DNA from 2 places in the Weissella sp. ESL1177 genome. Region 2 is predicted to be linked to the other one. Evidence: riboswitches for the same ligand, from Rfam matches in the RefSeq annotation. Region 2 holds a riboswitch; the other holds the start of a gene.
The links. Region 2 has a riboswitch for lysine ahead of AC3B5D_RS05560 (amino acid permease). Riboswitches for the same ligand answer to the same signal wherever they lie in the genome.
Positions count from the first base shown of each region.

Region 1: it holds a riboswitch for lysine, as region 2 does, so the genes downstream of both, alr (alanine racemase) here and AC3B5D_RS05560 (amino acid permease) in region 2, are expected to answer to the same signal.

Region 1 covers NZ_CM176591.1:280,037-286,824, forward strand. Annotated here, with positions in the region: gene rbsR (ribose utilization transcriptional repressor RbsR) at 1-589, shown strand, start outside; gene AC3B5D_RS01420 (DUF3114 domain-containing protein) at 629-1,651, shown strand; gene AC3B5D_RS01425 (IS3 family transposase) at 1,755-2,759, opposite strand; gene AC3B5D_RS01430 (transposase) at 2,678-3,358, opposite strand; gene AC3B5D_RS01435 (aspartate kinase) at 3,619-4,974, opposite strand; lysine riboswitch at 5,082-5,256, shown strand; gene alr (alanine racemase) at 5,352-6,467, shown strand; gene lysA (diaminopimelate decarboxylase) at 6,477-6,788, shown strand, end outside.
Region 2 covers NZ_CM176591.1:1,160,518-1,167,305, reverse strand. Annotated here, with positions in the region: gene AC3B5D_RS05585 (amino acid ABC transporter permease) at 1-95, shown strand, start outside; gene AC3B5D_RS05580 (amino acid ABC transporter ATP-binding protein) at 107-757, shown strand; gene AC3B5D_RS05575 (amino acid ABC transporter substrate-binding protein) at 754-1,587, shown strand; gene AC3B5D_RS05570 (formate--tetrahydrofolate ligase) at 1,781-3,442, shown strand; gene AC3B5D_RS05565 (phosphatase PAP2 family protein) at 3,566-4,213, opposite strand; lysine riboswitch at 4,385-4,562, shown strand; gene AC3B5D_RS05560 (amino acid permease) at 4,658-6,133, shown strand; gene pyk (pyruvate kinase) at 6,390-6,788, shown strand, end outside.

The DNA of each region.
Region 1 (6,788 bases), 880 kb from region 2:
AAAAAAACGTGGGATTGCACTAGTTGTGTTAGAAAATCATGATGAATTGGCAGAAGCGGATGCCGTTTATGCATCAGATAAAAAAGGTGGTCGGCTCGTTGCTGAACATTTGTTAGCTCTGGGGCATCGTCATGTCGTTTTGTTGGGTAATCAAGTTTATACCGACAATTTACAATATCGAACCGCATCGTTTAAAGAAACAATGTTAGCAGCAGGGGCGAAAGTTAGCGAAGTTGCGACTCGTAATTTAACAAAACATGCTGGTCGGGCAGCGGCGATGGCCGTATCGATTACGCAAGCCACAGCAGCGTTTGCATTAAATGATGAACTAGCAATTGGTTTAATTGCCGGATTAAATGCGCATGGTATTCGGGTTCCTGAAGATATGTCGGTTGTCGGGTATGATGATACTGATTATGCAGAATTTTTTCGGCCAGCATTAACGACTGTTGCACAACCAGTCTGGTTAGTTGCTGAAGCGGCGTTAAAAACAGTGATAGCTCGTATTAATCATCCAGATGCTGAACGGCAAGTAGCAGCATTTGATACGGCGTTGGTTATCCGTGAATCAACTGCATCTTTACAATAAGATGTGGTAAGCTAATCGTAGCAAGGAGGTCATTTTATAATGACAGGACTGTTCAAACGAACACGAGAATTAATAAAATCGCCCAAAGGTGTGGATAAACGCCAAAAAAATATGTCGACTGCCTTAGCCACACAAGTAACACATCTCATGAATGATGGCTGGGTTCCAAAAGCCATTGCCGTGTATGTTGATCATACGGTGAATAACGAAGCGTTAACAGATAAGACGATGAACCGTATATTGTCTGAAAATTGGGCAGAAGCGCATCGAATTGGTTCGGCGCTGTTTACTGAGATGTTTGCAGCTGGTTTTCATCGTGGCGGTTTGCCAGCGGCTGATCGTTTAGATATGCTATATAAAATTTTGGGGATGACAGTTAGTTCATCGAATTTTGTCAAAATGACGCGATTAGGCAATTGGCAGTTAAGGGAAACAATCGAAGATGCTGATTTATATTATTATCATATAGAAAGTTTGCAAGAGACACAAAGTTATTTTGAATTTGTCAAACAAGTGGCGTATATGATGCGTTTGAAGCATCATGCTTGGAATGGTATTCGTTCAAAGTATGAAACTAGTCGTCAGTTAAGTACGATTATAGATAATCAATTTCGTTATTATTTGAGCAAACCGATTGTTGATTTCATTGTTCGTCATCAGTGGCATCAAAATGATGTCTCTGATAGAATATTAGAATTAACAGGAACACCAGTCTCATATCCCGATGCACAATTTCATAATCGTGGCGTTGCAAAAAAAGACAATATTAAAGTAGCTTTGCCAGGATACCATTTGGAATTAATTTTCGATCATAACGGGCAAATTATTTCAATGTGGCCAGTGTTAGAGAAACATCAAATCACTAATGAACAGGGTGTTTTAGTCTTTTCTGAGGATCCAGCAACTTACTCGTTGGCAGAACTACAGATGATTGCGAATACTGAATCGGCTAATTATGCGAATGCTGGTGGTCAAATCCATCAATCGTTAGATGTCATGCCAGCTAATCGGTATGCTGGTTTGGAATCTGATCTACGTAATTTTGCGAAAAATCAATTTTAATAGCCTGATATAGATAATAAATAAAAGAGAGTGTGACAAAAGACGTTTTGAAGCCGTGTACTGGTCCCCGTCAAGTTGACGGTAAAAATAATATAAGAATTAGTTAGGCGATTACTTCACCATAAATGGCTATATTCCGGAATTCTTCCGGAGTATGGCCATTTATTATTTCCGATCGTCTAACTTTGTTAAAGTAATCAATTCCTCGTTTAATTGCTTCAATTGCTTCTTGTAATGTGTCGCTGTGTTGTTTATCCCACCATTCAACTTTGAAATCATTCCAAAATTTCTCAATAATTGCGTTGTCATAGGGCGTTCCAGGCCGAGACATACTACGTTGTGCATGATGTTGACTCAAGATGTTTTTAAAAGCCCATGATGTATAAGCTGTTCCGCGATCAGAGTGCACTAAAACATTCGCTGGATTACCTGCGAATTGATAAGCTCTTTGAAGGGTTTGTACAGCTGATTGACTAGTCTCTGTTTTACTAACGTTAAACGATAAAACATATGTACCGTATAAATCAACGACTGCAGATAATCTTAATGTTTTTTCTAAATGTTCTCCAAATCTTAATTCAGTCATATCTGTTGCCCATTTTTGATTAGGCAATATTGTTTTAAAGTTCTGGTTCATTAGATTATCAATAATAAACTGTTCATTAGCTTTAATACGATTGTGACGTTTCTTGCGAATATCTGCACGGATATTTAAATAATGCATAAGTCGACGAACACGTTTATGATTTACACGATGATTGATTTCTTTATCCATGTTAAGGTACATCGTCATGCGTTTAACCCCTAAATTATGATGATGTTGCTTGTCTAACTTCTGTATTTTAATTTTCAATAATTCATTGAATTGATCATTAATCGATTTTTGTCGTTTCAACCACTTATAATAAGCCTGAAAAGATACGCCACTAAATTTAACTAATAGGCGGATCGGATATTCTCTTGGATTCTCTTCATGCATTATTTTAATGGTCTGGAACGCAACTTCATGGATAACACGACTAGTTATTACCTGCCTTTCTTGAGATTTTCTAGAAATTTTTTTGCGAATACTGCCTGTGCTTTGCTTGCTTTTAATTCTGCCTTTAATCGTTTATTTTCAAGTAACACTTTATCCATATCTGATAATTCGTTCTGCGATTTTTTTCGACCTCTACCATCTTTTAAAGCCTCAAAACCATTTTGATCAACTTTTAAAACCCACGTACGAACTTGTTGATAACTGACATCAAATTTTTGAGCAGTTTTCTGATAATCTCGATTATTTTCAATGGCATAAGTTGCGATTTTAACACGGTCTTCAAATGTTAGTTTTCGTGATGTCATAGGAATTCTCCTTGTATACCCGACTGAACGGGACGGTACTTTATTCCCATTATACTTTGAAACCCAATCACGTACTTGAGTAGAACTACGTACGCCGAATTTTATTGCCAATTGCTCCATTGAGCCAGCACCTTGTAAATAAGCTTGTACAACTTTACGTCTAAAGGCGGGTTTATATTTTTGACGTGTCTTTGGCGGACATAGTCCGTCGATACCATAATTATTATACAAATCTAACCATCGTTTGATGGACATATTATTTAAATGATGTTCTCTTTGAAACCTTCGTTCCGTTTGTCCTGATTCAAGGAATTCTTGTATTAATTCATATTTTTCCATTGCTGTAAATTTTATATTTGCCATAAAAAAGTCCCCTAAAGATTTATGAAAGAAATTTATATTATTTCTTTCGTCAACCTCTAGGAGACTATAGCACGATTGTAACAATGATTAGGTGATTTTGGTTTGCAGTATAACGAAGAACCGGAAGCGCCTAATTGTTGTTACAGTAAGACTTCAGTCTTTTGGAACACGTTTAAAGGCGCTAATCTACCAATCAAAATTGATAGATTAGCGCCTTTTTCAGCTGATCATAACGACTTATGTCTTAGCCCCTTTTAAATTTAGAAAACAGCCTGATAAATGACACGGACAGCATCATCCATCTGATCGACAGGAACGCCAATCATCGTTGAAATTTGTGAAGCACCTTGGTTGATCATCGGTAGGTTGATACCTGCTTGAGCTAATGCTGTGGTAATTTTACTAAAAGTACCAATATGTTTTGGCATGCCTTCACCAACAATCATAATAATGGCGTAGTCATCTAACCATTCGAGTTCATCTGGGGCAATCGTTGCGTATAAATCATGGCTAATATGGGCTTTAATATCAGGCGTAAGTTGTGATTTATCAAAGATAATAGTCATATCATCAATTCCAGATGGCATATGTTCATAACTAACGTGATAAGTGGCCAAAATTTGTAATATTTTCAAAGTGAAACCGACTTCACGATTTAACAAATAACGGTGTAAATAAAGTGCCGCAAAACGATTATCGTTTGCAATTCCTGTCACTGGATTCTTTGGATCAATGGCGTGATTTGGGACAATCATGGTTCCTGGTGCTTGTGGGTCGTTTGTATTTTTAACATTAATTGGTATATTTGCTTCAATAACCGGAATGATGGCCTCATCATGGAAAACAGCAAAGCCAGCATATGATAGTTCACGCATTTCACGATAAGTCATTTTTTTAATCGATTGAGGATTTGGTACAACCTTAGGATTAACAGCATAGATAGCTGATACATCAGTAAAATTTTCGTACAAATCAGCTTGAAAGCCGCGTGCTAAGATTGCACCAGTAATATCGGAACCACCTCGACTAAAAGTTGCGGCATAACCATCATTGGTATAGGCAATAAATCCAGGAACAATCATTAAACGTGAATCATCAAAATCATAATTTTTAATAGCTTCATAACTAGCCTCATTTAAGCGTGCTGATCGTGGTGAACCAGTTACTGTTAGACCTAATGCAGCAGGAGAAACAAAATCAGCAGCTAAGCCTTTTTCTTGAAAAATAAAAGCAATCAATTGTGCGTTCAATAATTCACCATGCCCCATAAAAGCGGCATATAAGTGATCAAATGATGGATAGTGAACGCGATTTAAATGAATAAGTTGTTGTTTGATATGAGGGATAATCTTAGTTTCTTCTAACGAAAAGTATTGGACAATTTCTTGGTAGCGCGCCAGAATAGTTGTTAAAATTTCTGATGTATCGGTACCAGCAATGGTTTGATCAGCATATGTTTTAAGTAAATCAGTCACTTTAATATCACCATCAAAACGTTTACCTGGTGCTGATACGACAATAACTTGACGTTCAGCGTCAGCTTGAATAATATTTAAAACTTTTTGTACCTGAGCACCCGTTGCTAAGGAAGATCCACCAAATTTTACAACTTTCATTTTTTGCCTCCAAATAAATTTCTAATTGGCACTAATTAAAAGTGAAAAAAAGATTAATGTCAAGTATTGACATGAACATTAAATTAATATATTCTAATGTTACGTTAATGATTAATAGAGGTCGCAACCAACAAGAGTCGCTTAATGGAGTCTGCACAGACAAAGAAATTAAGTTAAAGGGGCGGTTGCCGAAATGAAACAGTTTGTGCACCTGTTATTGTTGGGCTAATGGTAAATAACTATTAGACTGTCGCTAAATTTCAGCGGGGAGCTATTGTCACAGTCTTTAGGAATAGAAACCAATCCGATTGACAGTGCAATAGTGCTGTTAGTCGGATTTTTTTTGTAAAAAAGATGGCATCATAAAGGGGCTAAACATGGTAGTAGCAGTAACAAGACCAACAAGAATCAAAATATCACAAGCAGCAGTGACGCATAATGTTGCCGTCACACGAGAGGCAAGTGGGGCGAAGTTTATGTTTTTAGCTGTGAAAGCTAACGCATATGGATTTGGATTGCAAACGATGGCGCAAGCAGCACTGAAAGCGGGTGTTGATGGCTTAGCAGTGGCTGTCCTAGATGAAGCCTTAGCACTACGTCAAGCTGGTATTACTGTGCCAATCCTTATTTTAGGCATTACGCTACCACAATATGCCAAGTTAATGGCTGATAATGACCTAATTGCAACGGTCAGTGATATCAGTTGGTTACAAGCTGCGCAACAGAGTTTAAACAAACAACAGGCGTCATTGAAGGTTAATTTAGGCGTTGATACTGGCATGGGTCGAATCGGATTTCGAAGTCGACAAGCATTAGCAACAGCGATTGACTTTTTAACTGAACGATCAGATTATTTTGTTTATCAAAGTATCATGACTCATTTTTCAGAAGCTGATTCACTTGCAACTGATTATTTTAAAACGCAGTTACGCCATTGGCATACTTTAACTGATGATTTGCCAATGCCTCCGATGGTTCACTTAGCAAATTCAGGGGCTGCCATGTATCATGCAGATGAATTACCAACTGACTATATTCGGGCAGGAACGGTGGTTTATGGTATCGAACCATCACGAGGGGAAGTTAGACCAGATAATTATTTACAACCTGTTCTAACATTGGAAACGACATTAATTTTTGTCAAACAAATGCCAGCAAATGTTGGTATTAGTTACGGACACAAATATTATACGCATGCAGATGAGTGGGTCGGCACGTTACCCATTGGTTATGCCGATGGATTACCACGTTCCTTAGAAGGTTTTGAAGTTTTAGTGAACGGGAAGAAAGCGCCAATTATTGGCAGCCTTGCAATGGATCAAATGATGATTTCTTTACCAGAAGAATTACCCGTTGGCACGGTAGTCACCATCATTGGTAAACAAGGGCAATATGAAAATACGATAGAGGACTTTGCACAGCATGTTGGCTTAGCACCATGGGTCGTCACGACTGGCTTGCAAGAGAGACTAATGCGTGTGCTTGTAGATTAAGGGGAAAATATGACAGTACCATATGAAGTAAACGAAGCTGGCGAATTAACAATTGGTGGTGTTTCTGCAACTGATTTAGCCAAACAATATCAAACACCACTTTATGTGTATGATGTGAATCATATTCGGCAACAAATGCGAGCATTTAAAACCGTTTTCATTAAACGAAAATTAGATTATGTCGTCTCTTATGCATCAAAGGCATTTGCAACGATTGCGATGTATGAAGTTGCCGCTCAAGAAGGCATCCATTTGGATGTTGTTTCTGGTGGCGAGATTCAAACAGCTTTAGCAGCAAATTATCCAATGGCTAATGTTTCT
Region 2 (6,788 bases):
CTTATCTAATAGTTGGTCTAGTTTATTTAATTTTGATTGCTTTAGCAACCATTATTCAACGTCGTATGGAAAATAAAATGAACTTTTATCGTTAAGGGGTAGGCATATGCTAGAAATTAAAAATTTGGCAAAAACGTTTGATAATCGTGTGATTTTTAAGGGAATGGATCTAACAATCAAAGATGGTGAAGTCTTAACGATCGTTGGACCATCTGGAATTGGGAAAACAACATTATTACGTATTTTAGCAGGCTTATTACCTGCAGATCGTGGCGAACTCGTTTTAAATGATGAGTTGTTGGATATTTCTGGAAACCGTCAAGGCGCTCAAGTCGGTGTTATTTTTCAAGATTTTAATTTATTTCCTCAGTATACGGTCAAGCAAAATGTGACATTAGCACCACAATTAGTTAAGAAAATGTCTAAGCAAGATGCTGAATTAGCCGCAGAAGAGTTATTACAAAATCTTGGTTTAGAGGAACAAATGAATCAGTATCCATTTCAACTATCGGGTGGTCAAAAACAACGTGTTGCGATTGCCAGAGCATTGGCAATGAAACCAGGTATTTTAGCTTATGATGAGCCAACATCTGGACTAGATGCTGAATCAACAGCACGGGTTATTAAAGTGATTCAACAGTTAAAAACACAGGGGGTCACACAGTTAATTGTGACGCACGACTTGCCGTTCGCACAAGCCGTAGCAGATCAAACATTTGATTTTGGAACAGACGTTGCTAGAGGGGGGAGTTTATGATTAAATCAAAAATTAATTGGCGCCGACAGATTATCGGTAATGGGCTTGTTCTTCTTATTTTACTTTTAATTGGTGGCTTTTTTTGGTATCGAACAACTCATAGCCAAGATACCTGGCGTCAAGTAACAGCTGATAAAACGGTTGTTATTGGTGTTGATGATACCTTTGTTCCAATGGGTTTTCGTAATAAGTCTGGTAAATTAGTGGGTTTTGATGTTGATTTGGCTCGCGCGAGTTTGAAAAAAATTGGCTTGAAAGCTAAATTTCAAACGATTGATTGGTCAATGAAAGAAACAGAATTGAAAACAGGACATATTGATATGATTTGGAACGGATATACAATCAATCCAGATCGTCAGAAAAAAGTTGCCTTTTCAAACCCCTATCATCATGATCAACAAGTTATTGTCACGACGAAAAATCAACAAATAAACAAGCTCGCTGACTTAAAAGGTAAGCGTTTGGGTGCACAAACAGGTTCGTCAGGTCTGTTGACTTATAATCAGAAAAATAATACCTTACATAAAATTGTTGGTGCTGATGCACAACAGTATGATACTTTTGATAAAGCCTTAAACGATCTCCAAGTTGGTCGCCTGAATGCCGTGTTGATTGATGCTGACTATGCAGGCTATTATATTGCTCATGAAAAAGATCCTGATGCATTTAAAGTTATTCCGACGAAATTTGGTATTGATTCTTACGGTGTTGGTATGCGTAAAGGTGATGTGACATTACGGCACAAAATTAACCAAGCACTGGCAGAAATGAAAAAAGATGGGACAATTGATAAAATTTCACAACGCTATTTTGGTACTAATAACAAATAATGAAATATAGGTACGTCCTCATTTAAATAATTTATAAAATCGAAGTTTTACCAAATTGTTGGCACTTCGGTTTTTTTTAAACAATTTCATACGATGTTTTTTTAATCTTGGATAAACTTATTGAGATTATTGACTTTTAAAGTTAGACTAAGTTGTATAAATAGTTGCGTAGGCAGGATAGAGGGAGCTAGGGATGAAAACAGATATTGAAATTGCACAGTCGGCAAATATTTGGCCAATTGAAAAAATTGCTGATCAAATAGGACTATCGTTAGATGAATGGGAACCTTATGGACGAGACAAGGCAAAAGTTACCCTGAATCAAACACATCAGCAAAACAAGTTGGGTAAATTGATCCTAGTAACAGCAATCAATCCCACACCAGCTGGTGAAGGGAAATCAACAGTTACCGTTGGATTAGCAGATGCATTAATGCAACAACATCATCGCACTATTGTGGCATTACGTGAACCATCTTTAGGTCCGGTTATGGGGATGAAAGGTGGCGCCACAGGAGGCGGTTATTCGCAGGTTGTTCCAATGGCTGATATTAATATGCATTTTACTGGTGATTTTCATGCGTTAACCAGTGCGCATAACACATTGGCAGCATTGATCGACAATAGTCTCTATCAAGGAAATCCATTGCATTTAGACCCACGTCGTATTTTGTGGAAACGTGCCCTGGACGTCAACGATCGTGCATTGCGTCATATCACCATCGGTTTAGGGGGAGCAACATCAGGGATACCAAGAGAAGATGGCTTTGATATCACGGTGGCCTCGGAATTAATGGCTATTTTAACTCTGTCACATGATTTAAAAGATATGAAACAGCGTATTGCGAAAATTGTGATTGGCTATACTTATGATAAAGAGCCTGTAACTGTTGCTGATTTAGGTGTTGCTGGAGCAATCACAACATTATTAAAAGATGCAATCAAGCCAAATCTGGTACAAACACTAGCACATACACCAGCTTTTATCCATGGTGGTCCCTTTGCGAACATTGCTCAAGGGACAAATTCAATCTTAGCAACGAAATCTGCTTTAAAGTTAGCCGATTATGTTGTGACCGAAGCTGGATTTGGTGCAGATTTAGGTGGCGAAAAATTTCTTGACTTTAAGGTTCCTTTACTTGGGAAAACACCAGATACAATTGTTATTGTGGCAACTGTTAGAGCATTAAAAATGCATGGTGGTGAAGATAAGAAATCATTGACTGTTCCTAACTTAGCAGCACTGAAAGCGGGATTAGCGAACTTAGGACAGCATCTAAAAAGTATGGGTCGTTATGGTGTTCCTGTTGTCGTCGCAATTAATCAATTTACTGATGATACAGCAGAAGAGTTGTCATTGATTAAGGATTATGTCGCTAGTTTTGATGTACCAGCATATGTTGCGGATGTTTGGTCTCAAGGTGGAACAGGGGCACAAGATTTAGCTGCTGGGGTAGTTCAGGCAACAGAACAAGTTAAAAATTTCAAACCATTGTATAGTGCAACTGATGATGCAATGGTAAAAATAAATCATATCGTGACAGAAATTTATGGTGGTCAAAAGGTAATTCTTTCTAATAAAGCAACGAAACAATTAGCAACATTTAAAAAATATGGTTGGGATAAGCTACCGATAATAATGGCTAAAACACAATATTCATTATCGGATGATGCTAAGCAAATCGGCGTAGCTAAGAATTTTGATATCCATATTCGAGAATTTATTCCGAAATTAGGTGCGGGATTTTTGGTGGCATTAACGGGTTCTATTTTAACAATGCCAGGATTGCCAAAACATCCGGCAGCATTTGATATTGATATAGACGAAAATGGTGAAATTGTCGGCCTTAATTAAGGATAAAAAATAGCATGTAGCAGGCTGCAATGTTTTGTTACATTTTAAAGGGACGTGGATCAATTGTGAGATTCACGTCCCTGATTGTATATAACAGGACTAATGCATTAATGATATAGTTTGTTAGTACCATGAATTGCGGAAAACGCGCTGATGATAAAGTGGTACAGCATACATACGATAAACATTTTCAGAAAATTGTAGCCAAGCCAGTGCTAATAGCCAACCTGCAATGGCTGCCGCAAGATTATAATGAGGTGATAGCAGGGTCATTATAAATGTTGCAAGCCAAATTAACAATAAGCCTGTTTGACAGACAAACTGTAAGGTATTACTAGCAATCTCAGGCACAATTATTGTTAATATAAAAGATATTAGTAGCGTCATAAAAAAAGTTGTGTGGGCAGGGTAAACGATTTTCGTACCATTAGTCGCTGAATTAAAAAACAATGATAGGATGTTAATGATTAGCCAACCACTTAAACTAGTCAGTAAAATCCACATAGCGGGTATTTTAAATTTAAACCCCCATAAAAGAAAGGCCATTAAAAAAATAATGACGCCTACAGGTATGCCATGGCTAAAAAAATAAGCAGGTTTAATTATGTATTCAAGCCATTCAGGAATAATGCCTCTTGCAATGGCATGATTTATCTGCATGAACGTATTTAAGAATCCTTGATGTCCAAAAGTTAGCACTGAAATGACAATAAACAATAATAAGCTAATAATTAACGTTATGAAACGTCGGTGGGATTTTGCGATTATCATATGCCCATACTCCTTTACCCAGTTAAATTTCATGAAATACTTCCTCAACTAAGTTTAACATGTGTGTAACAAATAACACGTAAACGACTTAAAGCTTTAAATAGTTTTTACTTTGCTTAAAATACAGCTTGACAAAGCAAAATAAATTAATGTATATTTGAAGTACAAATTTAATAATATAGAGGTTGCAATCAACAAGAGTAATTTAGCTGAGTCGACGGACAGTAAGGTTAAATAAAAGGGGCGGTTGCCGAAATGATGAATATGGTGGTATTCATTGTTGGTGTGTACATTAATAGTGGGCAGACTGTCGCGGCAAAATAGTCGGCTGCGGAGAGCTATCGACAATACTAAAAACTAATCAGTTCCTAGTTTATACGATAGAAGTATAAACTAGGATTTTTTTGTTTTTTAAATGCGTTAGGCCTTTGTTTAGGAGGAATTATGGCTGATAGTCAACAACAGACGGGATACCTGAAAAGGACTATGAAAACCCGTCATCTTTCAATGATTGCACTTGGTGGAACAATCGGAACTGGTTTGTTCGTTGCCTCAGGTGCAACAGTTTCACAGGCTGGACCAATGGGTGCCTTGACGGCATATGCTGTGATTGGTGTGATGGTTTATTTCTTAATGACCAGTTTGGGTGAAATGGCGACATATATGCCAATTTCTGGATCGTTTTCAGTTTATGCAGATCGCTTTGTTGATCCAGCATTTGGTTTTGCGATGGGATGGAATTATTGGTTTAACTGGGCAATCACAGTTGCCTTAGAATCAGCTACGGTTGGTGTTGTGATGGGCTTTTGGTTGCCAAATGTACCAAGTTGGATTTGGTCAACGGCAGTTTTGGTACTAATTACGGTGATTAATTTGTTATCAGCTAAGGCCTATGCAGAAACAGAATTTTGGATGGCAATGATTAAAGTTATCGCAGTTTTGGCATTTTTAGTCGTTGGTTTGTTAATGATCTTAGGGATTATGTTTAAACAACCAGATGTTGCTCGTAATCTTTCGGCTGGTGGTCATCATGGTTTTGTTGGTGGTTTTGGTGGTATCTTATCTGTCTTCATGGTTGCAGGTTTTTCTTTCCAAGGAACAGAAATGGTTGGTATCACTGCTGGTGAGTCAGCAACTCCAGAAAAATCAGTACCAGCAGCAATAAAGCAAATTTTCTGGCGAATTTTGTTATTCTATATTCTTGCCATTTTTGTGATTGGGGCAGTTATTTACTATAAGGATCCTAACCTACTACGTTCAAGTGAATCGAATATTGCAGTGTCGCCATTTACGCTGGTGTTTAAGTCAGCAGGATTAGCCGCTGCAGCATCAATTATGAATGCCGTTATTTTAACGGCCGTTGTTTCATCAGCAAATTCAGGTCTATACGCATCTACTCGTATGCTTTATTCTATGGCTTTGGATGGTATGGCACCAAAAATATTTAAGCGTGTTAATGTTCGAACAGGTATTCCAGTGCCAGCTGTTATTGCCACAGTAGCTGTAGGGCTATTAACGTTCTTAACATCAATTTTCGGTCGCGAGATCTACTATTATCTAGTCGCTGCATCTGGTTTAACTGGTTTTATAGCATGGATTGGTATTGCCATTTCCCATTACCGTTTTCGACGTGCCTTTGTTGCACAAGGTCGTGATGTCAATAAGTTGCGTTATAAAGCAAAGTGGTTCCCTGTTGGACCAATTATTGCTTTAGTATTATCAATTATTGTTGTTGTTGGTCAAGATATGACGGCATTTAAGGGTGGCATTGCAAATTGGAATTGGCCCGGGATTATTACAACATACATGTCAGTACCGCTATTTATTGTATTGTACTTTGGTTATAAGTTTAAGAATCATACCAAGGTACGTAAATTAACAGAAGTTGATTTAGATACTGATGCCCGTCCATTAGATTAATTTAGAAGTTTGTTAGAATTAGAGCATTTTGTTCTAATTCTTTTTTTATAGCAATTATTTACGATTTATAGCTAAATTAATGGTAGCGCTTTATTCCTTAATATAAATAGGTTTTTATTTTAACAAGAAAAAAATTGTTCTAACAGTGCAACAAATGACGAGTTGAATTTGTATACAAAGAAAGTGATAAATAGTACAATGAATTTCAGATAGATAGAAATACCAATTATCTTTTACTAAGGAGAAGTTTTAAATCATGAAAAAAACCAAGATTGTTTCAACGCTTGGACCAGCCAGCTCTGATGTGGAGACGATTACAAAGATAATCGAATCTGGCGCAAATGTTGTCCGTTTTAATTTTTCACATGGGGATCATGAGGAACATTTAGGACGAATGAATGCAGTTCATGAGGCTGAAAAAGCTGCAGGCAAGAAGGTTGGTTTCTTGTTGGACACGAAGGGTGCAGAAATCCGTACAACTGTTCAAGAGCCGGGTAAGATCGAATTTAATATTGGTGATGTTGTCCGTATATCAATGGATGCTTCTATTGAAGGAACAAAAGAAAAGATTGCTGTTACATATCCTGGACTATTTGATGATGTTCATGTTGGCGGACATGTTTTGTTTGATGATGGTAAGCTTGACATGGTTATC